DNA from 4 places in the Pantoea folii genome. Region 3 is predicted to be linked to each of the others. Evidence: predicted binding sites of a transcription regulator. Region 3 holds the regulator's gene; each other region holds the start of a gene.

Region 1 (3,152 bases), on a different contig from region 3:
CTGCTTTCACGCACACTTCGCGCATGACGGTAAATATCAGGTTTTCCTGACGGTCATCGGGACAGTGAAACACCATAATTTTGGCATAATGGAAAAGTGCAGTAATTGCACTTTTTTCAGATATTTAAAAGGATATCACATGACAGGATGGTATCTGAGGCTGTGGCGCAGAAGTATGCTCTGGAGTCGGGAGCGCGCGGCGGCAGAGCTAGGCGTGAGCCTGCGTACGTACAAAAGCTATGAAAATGCAGAAGAGATTAAACGTTCGGTGGCCCCGGCAACGGTGACGCTTTCACTTACCGGGATGATGCCTGCACTCAGATCTCAGCAGCTGAGCGCAGAACGTCTGCTGCAGCTCCTCGGCGAGATGACGGAAAGCGTCAGTAAGGAAGTCTGACCGGGCGGCGTGAACTGACCGCGGATGAAGAACAGGAAACAGCGGATAAAAAAATCCCGGGCGAGTGGCCCGGGAGCAACAGGAGTGAGCACTTCCGGTCTGAGGCCGGCGATGTTGGATCCTGAGAGCATGTCAGCTATTGCAATACGTCACACTGGTGTTGGCACGAGGAATAACACACGCGATAAGCATAGCGCCCGACGCGTTTTTATTTGCCGGGAAGCGTCTGATTTAACAGGGCGAGGTGCCGGTACGGTTACAGTTTATTAACCCCCTGGTGAAATCGGGGTGAGAAATTCCGTACCGGCACTGGAAAATTTAGCACACTCACCGCGTTCAGGTATCGCGGTCTCCGGGCAACGGAACACCCTCCCGCCACAGCTGCCACATGGCCTGCCTGATGCTCCAGAATCCGGGCGAGTAAAACACGCGCCCGAGCTTTTCTGCCATGGCCGGCGTCACCGGCTTACGATCGCACAGCAGTGACCAGACATCCCGCTGTGCCAGACCGGATTTCAGGCAAAGTGATTTTACCGTCATGTCATGTTCAGCGAGCAGGTAAGCGAGAAAGCGGCCGGGCGAGGTGCGGCCATCCATATAGCCTCGGAGTCCGTGAAGGTGATAGCCCGAGCATAAGAGGACATCGGCAGCTGCACAAGATCTGTACCATTTATTGTGAGAAATCCGCTGCAAAACTCACACCGGGGGACAGAGGTGAGATTAAGGTGTGGCGAAAGTGGGATAGCAGGCTGCAGAAACAGAAAGGCCCGGAATAAATCCGGGCCATCTGGAACCAGTGTGGCGTCATCCTGACACCGAGCTTGCGAGATAACTATAGCTGGCGCTGCGCTTTTCATCCGTCAGGATAACGAAAATATTTCATTATCTCTCAATGCACTGAGTGGCTGGGAACCGGTTCATTGCAAAGTCTCACTTGTCACAGAATTCAGCCTCATTAATACTGTACATATAAACAGTATATTTAAGAGGAGGATTTATGTGTCATATCATGCTGATTTCAATTGTTCCGGCAGCGCTCTGCAGAGGGCCGCAGTCGTGAAACCCGCGGAATACGCACCTGGCCTGACGCTGCTCTGGCTACCCGTTTTCACACCGCGGGTACGCGTGCCACTTTATGCCGAGCCGTGTGCGGCGGGATTCCCCTCACCCGCCGCCGATTATGTCGAAAAAGAGCTGGACCTGAATGAGCTCTGCATCCGCAGGCGCGCCTCTACGTTCTTCGTGCGCGCCAGCGGCAGCAGCATGGAGGGCCTTGGGCTTTATGACGGCGACGTCATGGTGGTTGACCGGGCCGAGGAGGCGTCGCACGGTGACATTGTCATCGCTGAGGTGGAAGGTGAATTTACGGTTAAACGCCTGCAGCTGCAGCCCCGGCTCGCGCTGCTGCCCATGAATCCGGCCTACCCGGTGATTTATCCGGAAGAGCTGCAGCTGCTCGGCGTGGTCACCTGGTGGTTCAACAGCACGCGTGCGCGCCGGAGGTAACGATGCCTATGTTTGGCCTGGCAGACGTGAACTCGTTTTACGCCAGCTGTGAGGCGCTGTTTCGTCCGGACCTGCGCGGTAAACCCGTTGTGGTGCTTTCGAATAACGACGGCTGCGTGATCGCACGCAGCGCCGGTGCCAAAAAGCTTGGCATTAAAATGGGTGCGCCGTGGTTCCAGATAAAGACGCAGGATTTTACAGAACGCGTACACGTCTTCAGCAGTAATTATGCGCTATACCACAGCATGTCGCAGAGGGTCATGACGGCGCTTGAAGAGCTGACGCCTAAAGTCGAGCAGTATTCCATTGATGAGATGTTCCTTGATTTGACCGGCATTGACGGGTGCGAGGACTTTGAGCACTTCGGTAGACGCCTGCGAACGCACGTGATGGCCACGACCGGACTGACAGTCGGCGTTGGTATGGGTCCCACTAAAACGCTGGCCAAAAGCGCACAATGGGCCAGCAAAGAGTGGAAACAGTTCAGGGGCGTACTGGCCCTGACACCAGGAAACCCTAAACGCACCGCCACGCTTCTGCTTAACCAGCCGGTTGAGGAGATCTGGGGCGTTGGACGGCGTATCGCTAAAAAGTTAAACATTATGGGCATCGAAAATGCCCTGCAGTTATCGCGCGCGCACCCTGCCCTCATTCGCAAAAACTTCAGTGTGGTGCTGGAACGTACCGTACGCGAACTCAATGGCGAATCCTGCATTCCGCTCGAAGAGTTTGCGCCCGCGAAACAGCAGATTGTGTGTTCACGATCGTTCGGCGAGCGCATTACGTCAAAAGTAGCAATGCAACAGGCTCTGTGTCAGTACGCGACGCGTGCATCCGAAAAGCTACGGGGTGAACGTCAGTTTTGTAGACGAGTGGGTATTTTTATTCGAACTTCACCGCACGCACCCGGTGAAGTCTTTTACGGTAACAGCGCCGGTGAAAACCTCAGCGTCCCGACGCAGGACACCCGGGATGTAATCGCAGTAGCAATGCGCTCGCTTGATCGCATCTGGCGGGAAGGCCGGCGCTACATGAAAGCGGGCATTATGCTCGATGACTTTACACCCAATGGCGTCAGTCAGCTGAACCTGTTCGATGAGAACGGCCCCCGACCAAACAGCGCGAAGCTCATGAAGGTCCTGGACGGGATTAACCAGTCAGGGCTTGGAAATTTGTGGTTTGCAGGTCAGGGCATAAATACTGAATGGAAGATGAAACGTCAGATGTTGAGTCCAGCCTGGACAACCAA
Region 2 (3,152 bases), on a different contig from region 3:
ACCTTCGCGCAGTAAGTTGATGCCCACCAGCACATCGAACTCACCGAGACGCAAATCACGAATGATCTCCATACGTTCAACCGTATCGATATCGGAGTGCAGATAGCGCACCTTCTCGCCGTGCTCCACCAGATATTCGGTAAGATCTTCCGCCATGCGTTTGGTCAGCGTAGTGACCAGCACACGTTCATTGATCGCCACGCGTTTGCGAATTTCTGATAGTAAGTCATCCACCTGAGTGGCGACCGGACGCACTTCCAGAATCGGATCCAGTAGCCCGGTGGGACGTACCACCTGATCAATCACTTCGTCACCGGATTTTTCCAGCTCATAGTTACCCGGCGTGGCCGAAACATAGATGGTTTGCGGTGCCAGCGCTTCAAACTCTTCAAAACGCATCGGACGGTTATCCAGCGCCGAAGGCAAGCGGAAGCCATATTCTACCAGCGTCTCTTTACGTGCGCGGTCGCCGCGATACATGCCGCCAATCTGGGGGATGGTGACGTGCGATTCGTCCACCACCAGCAATCCATCGGCGGGCAGGTAGTCAAATAAGGTCGGCGGTGGCTCGCCCGGACCGCGACCCGAGAGATAGCGCGAGTAGTTTTCAATGCCAGAGCAGTAGCCGAGTTCGTTCATCATTTCGAGATCGAACTGGGTACGCTGGCTGATGCGCTGCTCTTCCAGCAGTTTATTGTTCTCCAGCAGCACCTTGCGACGATCCACCAGCTCGACTTTGATCTCTTCCATCGCCTGCAGAATACGTTCGCGTGGCGTCACGTAGTGCGTTTTCGGATAGATAGTGAAACGCGGGATCACGGACTCAATCTGCCCGGTCAACGGATCGAACAGCGACAGACGCTCAACTTCTTCGTCAAACAGTTCGACACGCAAGCCGATATCGTCGGATTCAGCCGGGAAGATGTCGATCACTTCGCCACGCACGCGGAAGGTGCCACGCTGGAACACCTGATCGTTGCGGGTATATTGCAGCTCCGCCAGACGGCGCAGAATGCTGCGCTGGTCGATAATCATGCCGCGCGTAAGGTGCAGCATCATTTTCAGATAGAGATCGGGATCGCCCAGGCCGTAAATCGCCGAGACCGAGGCCACCACAATCACATCACGGCGCTCCAGCATCGCTTTGGTGGCTGAGAGACGCATCTGTTCAATGTGTTCGTTGACCGCCGCATCCTTCTCAATAAAAGTGTCGGAACTCGGCACATAGGCTTCAGGCTGGTAGTAATCGTAATAAGAGACAAAAAACTCCACCGCGTTATCCGGGAAGAACTCTTTCATCTCACCGTATAACTGCGCCGCCAGCGTTTTATTGGGCGCCATCACCATCGTCGGCCGATTGAGGTCGGCAATCACGTTGGCGATGGTAAAGGTTTTGCCCGATCCGGTTACCCCGAGCAGGGTCTGATGCGCGAGCCCATCCTCCAGCCCCTCTTCAAGACGACGAATGGCCTCGGGCTGATCGCCTGAAGGTTTGAAATCAGAGTTGAGTTTGAAGGCTTTACTCATGGTTTTGCGGTTCCTGCAGAAGATGTCAGCGAGCAGGCTGATAATTCTACTCTGCTATGACGAATTTGCCAGAAAAAAATACTGGATATATTTACAGATATCTTGCACGATAACGGGGAAAGCAGCTGTCTCGCTTCAGTGCAATTTAAGCGGCAAAAGGCAAAAGCTTGTTGCGCAAGGTTATCCCCAGAGCCGTGACGCTTTTAACATTTGTCAAGAGAGCGTCATTAAATTGCAGTCCGATGACAAGGCAGAAAAATCTCAGGCTTGCTTTTAATTAACCTTCTGATTTTATTGGTAATGACTCAGAAGTCCAGTTTCGCAGCATAATGTATGCAGGCCGCGTATTTCCTCGCTTCCACGCGGTTTTCAGTCGCTAATGCACAAGGTTATCCACAGGAATAGTGGATAACTGAATCCAGCCCCGAGCCCATCAGCTGTGTATAATTTTCCCCGCTCTTATCCTGGCGTGCGAAATATTTTTTTTTTCGTTTTTTTTTCCGCCTGCCTTAAACCGCTTTAACTATCCTTTTGGCAAGTCAAGCACCATTGTTGTCGAAAAAACCGTACCTTAAGACCACTTATTTCTTCAGTGATTGCCTTATCAATGAACAGATGCACCAGAAACGTTAAGCATTCAGCACCGTCAAAGTGCAGTCAGGTTATTACTCAGTGGGATTATTAAGTATTTCTCACCTTTTAAGCCCGCTTTCGCTGGATTCTGACTCAGAATATCCCGTTCCATTAACCTGGCCTGGTAATTGCAGTAGTTTAACGATGGAGTGACGAGTCCATACGGCTTGCCTTGCAGGCCATCAACAGCAGTGTCCACCTTAATCGTGCACGACTGTATGCCAGACGACACAGAGCGGGAGCATTCAGGCAAATAATCTGGAAGGAGTATGTCAGATGCTGAGTTTACGTTCGGTGAATCAGTTTTACGGTCACAACCATATCCTGTGGGATGTGGATCTCGATCTGCCGCCCGGCACCTGTACGGGTGTGCTGGGCAGTCCTGGCATGGGCAAAACCACGCTGGTGAACTGCATTATGGGTCGCTTGCCCATTAACAGTGGCTCAATGATCTGGCAGGAAGATGGCTCGCCACCCGAGAATTTGTTGCTGCAGCCCGCCGAACAGCGTGCGCGCATGGGAATTGGCTATGTGCCGCAAGGTCGCCATATCTTTTCGCAGATGAGCGTGGAAGATAATTTAATGATCGCGCTGATGGCCGCTCAGGACGATCGCAGCCGTGCCATTCCTGAAATGGTGTTTGACCTGTTCCCGGCACTCTATTCCTTGCGTCATCAGCGCAGTGGCGAATTGCCGATGGATCAACAGCAGCAGCTGGCACTGGCGCGAGCATTGGTGCTGCAACCTAAACTGCTGATTCTGGATGAGCCGACCGAAGGAATGTCGCCGTGGCTGGAAGAGGAGATGGGCAACCTGATCCGCCGTCTTAATCGCGATTACGGCCTGACCATTTTACTGCTGGAGCAGCATGTCTCCTTCATCCGCCGCGTGGCAGACTATTTCCTGCTGCTTCACCGTGGTCGCAATGTGGCGCAGGGTAAAGTCGCTTTGCTGGATGATGTGACGGTGAATAAGTGGCTGACAGCGACATG
Region 3 (3,152 bases):
AATCGACTTATCCGTACCGTGCTCCGTCGCCATCTGGCGCAGGGAAACGGTCGGCGAGAAGCGCACAAAGCTGTCACGTCCGTGCCACAAAATGGCGAAGAATTTCTCTACACCATTAAGGATGCGCAGATGTGGCGTATCTTCTCCCTGGATTTCGCGTCCCGGCGCACGACCAAACATCACCGCAACTGGTAACATCTGTACGTCGAGATCAGGGTTACTGCGGTGCAAATCGAGATAGTCGTGGAATAGCTTCACCGACTCAGGATTGGCAACGAAATAGGGGAATACGCGTGGGCCATCATGAATAAACACGTGACGCGGCAGTAGCGTGCCGTCGATCTCCAGCGGAGCCAGCGGATCGGGCAGATCATGTTTCAGGCACTGTGCCCGAAGAGTGAGCAGGTCAGCCTTTGAATCATAAGGCAAAACATACATCACTGGACGAGTCGGATCGATCCCGTGTTCTGAGACAGGATCGGTCGGAATGACCTTACTCTTTACCAAAAAAGAGAGTGGTAAATTCAATAGTTTGTAATAAAGTTTACGCCAACCTGACATAGACAACTTAAAGCCTCTTGTTAGCAAAGCGCGGCAAGCATACCAGAAAGTGCAACGAAGATCTGTGGCTTACACGACCTCAGATAGCCCACATATTGACGCCAAATCACATCAAGGGTTCCAAAGCATGGCAAATAACGTCACCGGTATTCAAAGAATAGTGAATGCAGCCGGTTATTCCTGGCAGGGCTTGCGCGCCGCCTGGAAACATGAAGCCGCATTTCGTCAGGAAGCCATTGCTGCACTGGTGGCGATTGTGGTGGCTTGCTGGCTGGATGTTGATGCGATTTCCCGTGTGCTGATGATTGGCTCCGTGGTGCTGGTGATCATCGTTGAAATCCTGAATAGCGCCATTGAAGCGGTGGTGGACCGCATTGGGCAAGAGCGTCATCCTTTAGCCGGACGAGCAAAAGATATGGGCTCAGCGGCGGTGTTGCTGGCTATCTTACTGGCTCTGTTTGTCTGGATCGCACTGCTCTGGTCGCATTTGCGATAGGTATTCCAGAATCTTCAAACCGCTGATTTTTCCCTCTGTTTTGGTTTTCATTTCGCCAATACCTGTATATACTCACAGCGACTGTATAAACAACCAGGGGGCGGGATGAAAGCGTTAACCACCAGGCAGCAACAGGTCTATGATCTGATTCGCGACCACATTAACCAGACCGGCATGCCGCCAACGCGTGCGGAAATTGCTGCGCAACTGGGTTTTCGCTCGCCCAATGCTGCGGAAGAACACCTGAAAGCACTGGCGCGTAAAGGCGTCATCGAGATTGTATCCGGTGCATCTCGCGGCATCCGCCTGCTAATGGAAGAAGAAGTCTCCGAAGGGTTGCCGCTGATCGGTCGCGTGGCCGCCGGTGAGCCGCTGCTGGCGCAAGAGCACATCGAAGCGCACTATCAGGTTGATGCCAATCTGTTTAAACCTACCGCCGATTTTCTGCTGCGGGTGAGTGGTATGTCGATGAAAGACATCGGGATTATGGACGGCGACTTGCTTGCAGTGCATAAAACCCAGGAAGTCCGTAATGGTCAGGTTGTGGTGGCGCGCATTGATGATGAAGTGACCGTCAAACGCTGGAAAAAGCAGGGTGCCATTGTGCATTTGCTGCCAGAAAACACCGAATTCCAGCCGATTGTGGTCGATACCCGTGAGCAGGCTCTGACCGTTGAAGGTTTGGCTGTGGGCATCGTACGTAACGGCGAATGGCTTTAATCTCTCATTGAATTCCCCCGCTGCGGTTGGTCGCTGTGCTGACCGCAGTCTGATACATTGATTTTCCTCCTCAGGCTGATTGTCGGTTAATGGTCCTATTGACCAGCGCAACAATGGAACGGGCGAATGCGGCTGTTTTCCTCCTCAGATAAAGCATTGTGGCGGCTGGCGCTGCCGATGATTCTCTCCAATATTACCGTTCCGCTGCTCGGTGTCGTCGATACGGCAGTGATTGGCCATCTCGATAGCCCCATTTACCTCGGTGGCGTGGCGGTAGGTGCAACGGCGACCAGTTTCATCTTTATGTTGCTGTTGTTCCTGCGCATGAGCACCACGGGTTTGACTGCGCAGGCGTTTGGCGCGAACGATAAAACCGCCTTAGCGCGGGCGTTGACGCAACCTCTGCTGATCGCCCTGGTGGCGGGCGTGCTGTTTTTATTACTGCGCGCGCCCTTTAGTTTGATCGCAGCCTCATTAATGGGCGGCAGCCCGGAAGTGCAGCACCAGGCACAAATTTTTATCAACATTCGCTGGCTTAGCGCACCGGCGACCTTAGCCAATCTGGTGATTTTGGGCTGGTTGCTTGGCGTGCAATATGCGCGAGCGCCGATGGTGCTGCTCATTGTCGGTAACCTGGTGAATATCCTGCTCGATCTCCTGTTTGTGCTGAAGCTTCACTGGGGCGTTGCAGGTGCGGCGGCGGCAACGGCGGTGGCAGAGTACGTCACGCTGGGTGTGGGGTTATGGATGGTGGTACGTGTGCTTAAGTTGCGCGGCATTTCTTTCAACCAGCTAAAACAGAGCTGGCGTGGTGATGCGGCACGCCTGTTCCGGCTCAACCGCGACATCATGCTGCGTTCGCTGATGGTGCAAATCTGTTTCGCGTCACTCACCTTGCTGGGCGCGCGTTTAGGGCCAGATGTTGTTGCGGTGAATGCCGTACTGCTGATGTTCCTGACGTTTACGGCCTATGCGCTGGATGGTTTTGCCTATGCCGTGGAGGCCTGCTCCGGTGAAGCGGTGGGGGCGCGAGATCGCAGTCGCTTATTACTGATTTGGCATGCTGCCTGCCGTCAGGCTGGTATCGTTGCCCTGGCGTTCGCAGCCATCTATGCGATAACCGGCCCCCAAATTGTGGCGTTGCTCACCTCGCTTGAGCCACTGCGAGAGATGGCCGATCGCTATCTTGGCTGGCAGGTGATTCTGCCGCTGATCGGTGTCTGGTGTTATCTGCTGGACGGTATGTTTATCGGCGCCACGCGCGGGCGCGAAATGCGCAACAGCATGATGATGGCGGCAGTGGGTTATGGGCTTGCCTTACTGACACTCCCGTGGCTCGGTAATCACGGCTTATGGCTGGCGGTGACGGTGTTTC
Region 4 (3,152 bases), on a different contig from region 3:
TCGCCGTGCACCAGCACATCCAGCCCGAGCCGTTCCTGTTCGGCAATCGCCTGCTTGATGTGCTCCGCGATGCCGGTGCGATAGTGGCCTCCATCGATATTGCCTTTTTTGAAGTCGAGTCGCAGGCCGCGAATTTCGGTGGTTTGCGGGAAGGATCCAATCGTGGTGGTCGGCCAGGCAGGCAGATTAAAGCGATGGCGCTGCGCTTTGGCGCGTTCGTCATAGTGGCTGGCGCGCTCAACGTCTTTGGCCTGAATATTCGCCAGACGTGCGCCCACTGCGGCATTGTGCACGCGCGAAGAATGAGAACGGGCGCGAATCGGCGCGCTCCACTCCGTCAGCGAGGCCGCATCGTTATTATTGAGCGCCTGGCTCAACAACCTCAGCTCAGCACACTTCTGTAAAGCAAAGGCAAACCAGCTTTTCACTTCCGCATCGAGCCGGGTTTCGACACTGAGATCGATCGGGCTGTGCAGCAGCGAGCAGGAGGAACCAATCCACAGATTTTCACGCTGCCCGACCAGCGGTTGCAGGCGATCGAACCAGCAGCTGAGCTCGGCACGCCAGACATTGCGGCCGTTGATCACCCCGACTGAGAGCAGCCAGTCGGCGGGGAGCTGTTGGTGGATATGCTGGATGTCATCTCTGCCATGCACCAGGTCAACGTGTAAACCTTGAACCGGTAGCGTCTTAATCACGTCGAGATTTTGACCGATGCTGTCAAAGTAGGTCGTCAGTAGCAGTTTTACATGACCTTGTAGCGCATCGTAGGCAGGCTTGAACGCATCACGCCATTCCTGTGGCAGCTCCAGCACCAGCGCGGGTTCATCGATCTGCACCCATTCAATACCGCGCTGATGCAGTTCAGCCAGCACTTGCTGATAGACCGGCAGTATCGCTTTCAGCAACGACAGGCGGTCAAACGGCTCACCTTTGACTTTGCCCAACCACAGGTAAGTGACCGGTCCCAGCAGCACCGGTTTGATCGCGTGACCCAGCGCCAATGCTTCATCCACTTCTTCAAGGAGCTGTGTCCAGCTTAGTGAGAACTGCTGGCCCTGAGTGAATTCCGGCACCATATAGTGATAGTTGGTGTTGAACCATTTGGTCATTTCAGCGGCGGCAGCAGGATTGCCGCTGGGGGCGCGGCCACGTCCCAGACGGAACAGCGTATCGAGATCGACCGATCCATCCTGGTTCTGATGGCGCGCCGGCACATTGCCCAGCATCAGGCTGGTGGTCAGCACATGATCATACCAGGCGAAATCGCCCACGGGCAGCAGATCCACCCCCGCGTCTTTCTGCTGTTGCCAGTGGCGAGCGCGCAGCTCGCACCCCACGGCCAGCAGCGCTTCCTGTGAGCTGTTACCTGCCCAGTAGCTTTCCTGTGCTTTTTTCAGTTCACGACGCAGACCGACACGAGGGAAACCGAGCGTATGGTTCAGAATGGTCATTTAGTGATCTCCAGATATGCTTAACGGGTCGAGCCCGTTTACGTTCATCCAGCGAGTGACATTGCCGTCCGCTGAACGCCTGAACTGGACGAAAGTCATGTGGCGGTGGCGCTTGCTTGAGATGTTTAGCCGTCCAGATGTTTACACCGCCATAATCTGCGGGTACTGTATGTTCCTCAAGCGCAATTTGTTCAATCTCGATGTGAAGGACTCTCATGATCGAACTCAAACATCTGAGAACGCTGCAGGCGTTGCAAAATACCGGCTCGTTGGCCGCTGCCGCCGCTCAGCTTCATCAGACACAATCGGCGTTATCGCATCAGTTCAGCGATCTGGAACAGCGGCTGGGCTTTCGCCTGTTTGTGCGCAAGAGCCAGCCGTTGCGGTTTACGCCGCAGGGGGAAATCATGCTGCAGTTGGCCGAGCAGATTTTGCCGCAGATTCAGCAGGCGTTGCAGGCATGCCACGAGCCGCATCAGACCACGTTACGCATCGCCATTGAGTGCCACAGCTGCATTCAGTGGCTAACGCCAGCCCTCAATAATTTCCGCCAGAGCTGGCCGCAAGTGGTGGTCGATTTTAAATCGGGCGTGACTTTTGATCCCCAGCCCGCCCTGCAACAGGGCGAACTGGATGTGGTGTTGACCTCCGATATCCTGCCGCGCAGCGGTTTGTTCTATACGCCGATGTTTGATTTTGAGGTACGTCTGGTGCTGGCCCCGGACCATCCGCTGGCGAAGCTGGAACATATCTCGCCGGAAGATTTGGCCGATGAGGTACTGATGATCTATCCGGTGCAGCGTCAGCGTCTCGATATCTGGCGTCATTTCCTGCAGCCTGCAGGCATCAGCCCGGCGCTGAAGAGTGTGGATAATACGCTGTTGCTGATTCAGATGGTGTCAGCACAGATGGGTATTGCGGCCCTTCCGCATTGGGTGGTGGAGAGTTTTGAAAAGCAGGGTCTGGTGGTGACCAAGACATTGGGTGAGGGTTTGTGGAGCCGTTTATATGCCGCCGTGCGCGATGGTGAGCAGCGTCAGCCGGTGTTAGAAGCCTTTGTGCGCTTCGCCCGCCAGCACGCCTGTGACCATCTGCCGTTTGTACGTGATGCCGCTCGCCCGGGTTCATTGCAGTCAATTTCTTGATCATCCCACGGGCGACCTGTGTCGCCCGTGCTGTTATCCCTGCCCGGCCTGCTCTATAATGCGCCGCCTCAATCCGCGACCAAGAGAGTTTCACCATGACGAGTAACGATGTTCTGCGCAGCGTGCGCTATATGCTTGATTTGAGCGATAGCAAAGTGGTGGAGATTTTTGCCTTAGCGGGCAGTGAAGTGCCGCTGGAGGATGTGCAGGCGTGGATGAAGAAGGATGAAGACGCGGCATTCCGTAAGCTGCCGGACGTGCTGATGGGCTATTTCCTCAACGGTTTGATTTTCTTCCGTCGCGGTAAGAGTGAAGATGCACCAGCGCCGTCAGTCGAACGTCGTATGAATAACAATATTTTCATCAAGAAGCTGCGTATCGCCTTTGCGCTGAAGACCACGGATATTCCGGTGGTGCTGGAGAAGGCAAACTTTAAGATTTCCCAGGCGGAAGTCGGTGCGATTTTCCGCAATCCGGATCATAAAAACTACCGCGAGTGCGGTGACCAGATTCTGCGTAACTTTTTGAAGGGATTGACGATGATGAATCGTCC

The links. Region 3 encodes LexA, which represses DNA repair genes until DNA is damaged. Its sites were predicted from a motif close to TNCTGTATGTACATACAGNA; they were not measured.
Region 1: a site for LexA is predicted at 1,357-1,376, ahead of umuD (translesion error-prone DNA polymerase V autoproteolytic subunit). Genes of this name have one in related genera too.
Region 2: a site for LexA is predicted at 1,607-1,626, ahead of uvrB (excinuclease ABC subunit UvrB). Genes of this name have one in related genera too.
Region 4: a site for LexA is predicted at 1,618-1,637, ahead of metR (HTH-type transcriptional regulator MetR). Genes of this name have one in related genera too.

Annotation. Positions count from the first base shown of each region.
Region 1 covers NZ_JBWXON010000010.1:9,052-12,203, forward strand. Annotated here, with positions in the region: gene AC1MDE_RS12905 (XRE family transcriptional regulator) at 140-397, shown strand; gene AC1MDE_RS12910 (helix-turn-helix transcriptional regulator) at 734-994, opposite strand; gene umuD (translesion error-prone DNA polymerase V autoproteolytic subunit) at 1,487-1,903, shown strand; gene umuC (translesion error-prone DNA polymerase V subunit UmuC) at 1,912-3,152, shown strand, end outside.
Region 2 covers NZ_JBWXON010000006.1:201,249-204,400, forward strand. Annotated here, with positions in the region: gene uvrB (excinuclease ABC subunit UvrB) at 1-1,527, opposite strand, end outside; gene AC1MDE_RS09890 (ABC transporter ATP-binding protein) at 2,437-3,152, shown strand, end outside.
Region 3 covers NZ_JBWXON010000008.1:157,181-160,332, reverse strand. Annotated here, with positions in the region: gene plsB (glycerol-3-phosphate 1-O-acyltransferase PlsB) at 1-561, opposite strand, end outside; gene AC1MDE_RS11745 (diacylglycerol kinase) at 689-1,057, shown strand; gene lexA (transcriptional repressor LexA) at 1,163-1,777, shown strand; gene dinF (MATE family efflux transporter DinF) at 1,904-3,152, shown strand, end outside.
Region 4 covers NZ_JBWXON010000029.1:22,844-25,995, forward strand. Annotated here, with positions in the region: gene metE (5-methyltetrahydropteroyltriglutamate--homocysteine S-methyltransferase) at 1-1,454, opposite strand, end outside; gene metR (HTH-type transcriptional regulator MetR) at 1,670-2,599, shown strand; gene AC1MDE_RS24505 (YehS family protein) at 2,695-3,152, shown strand, end outside.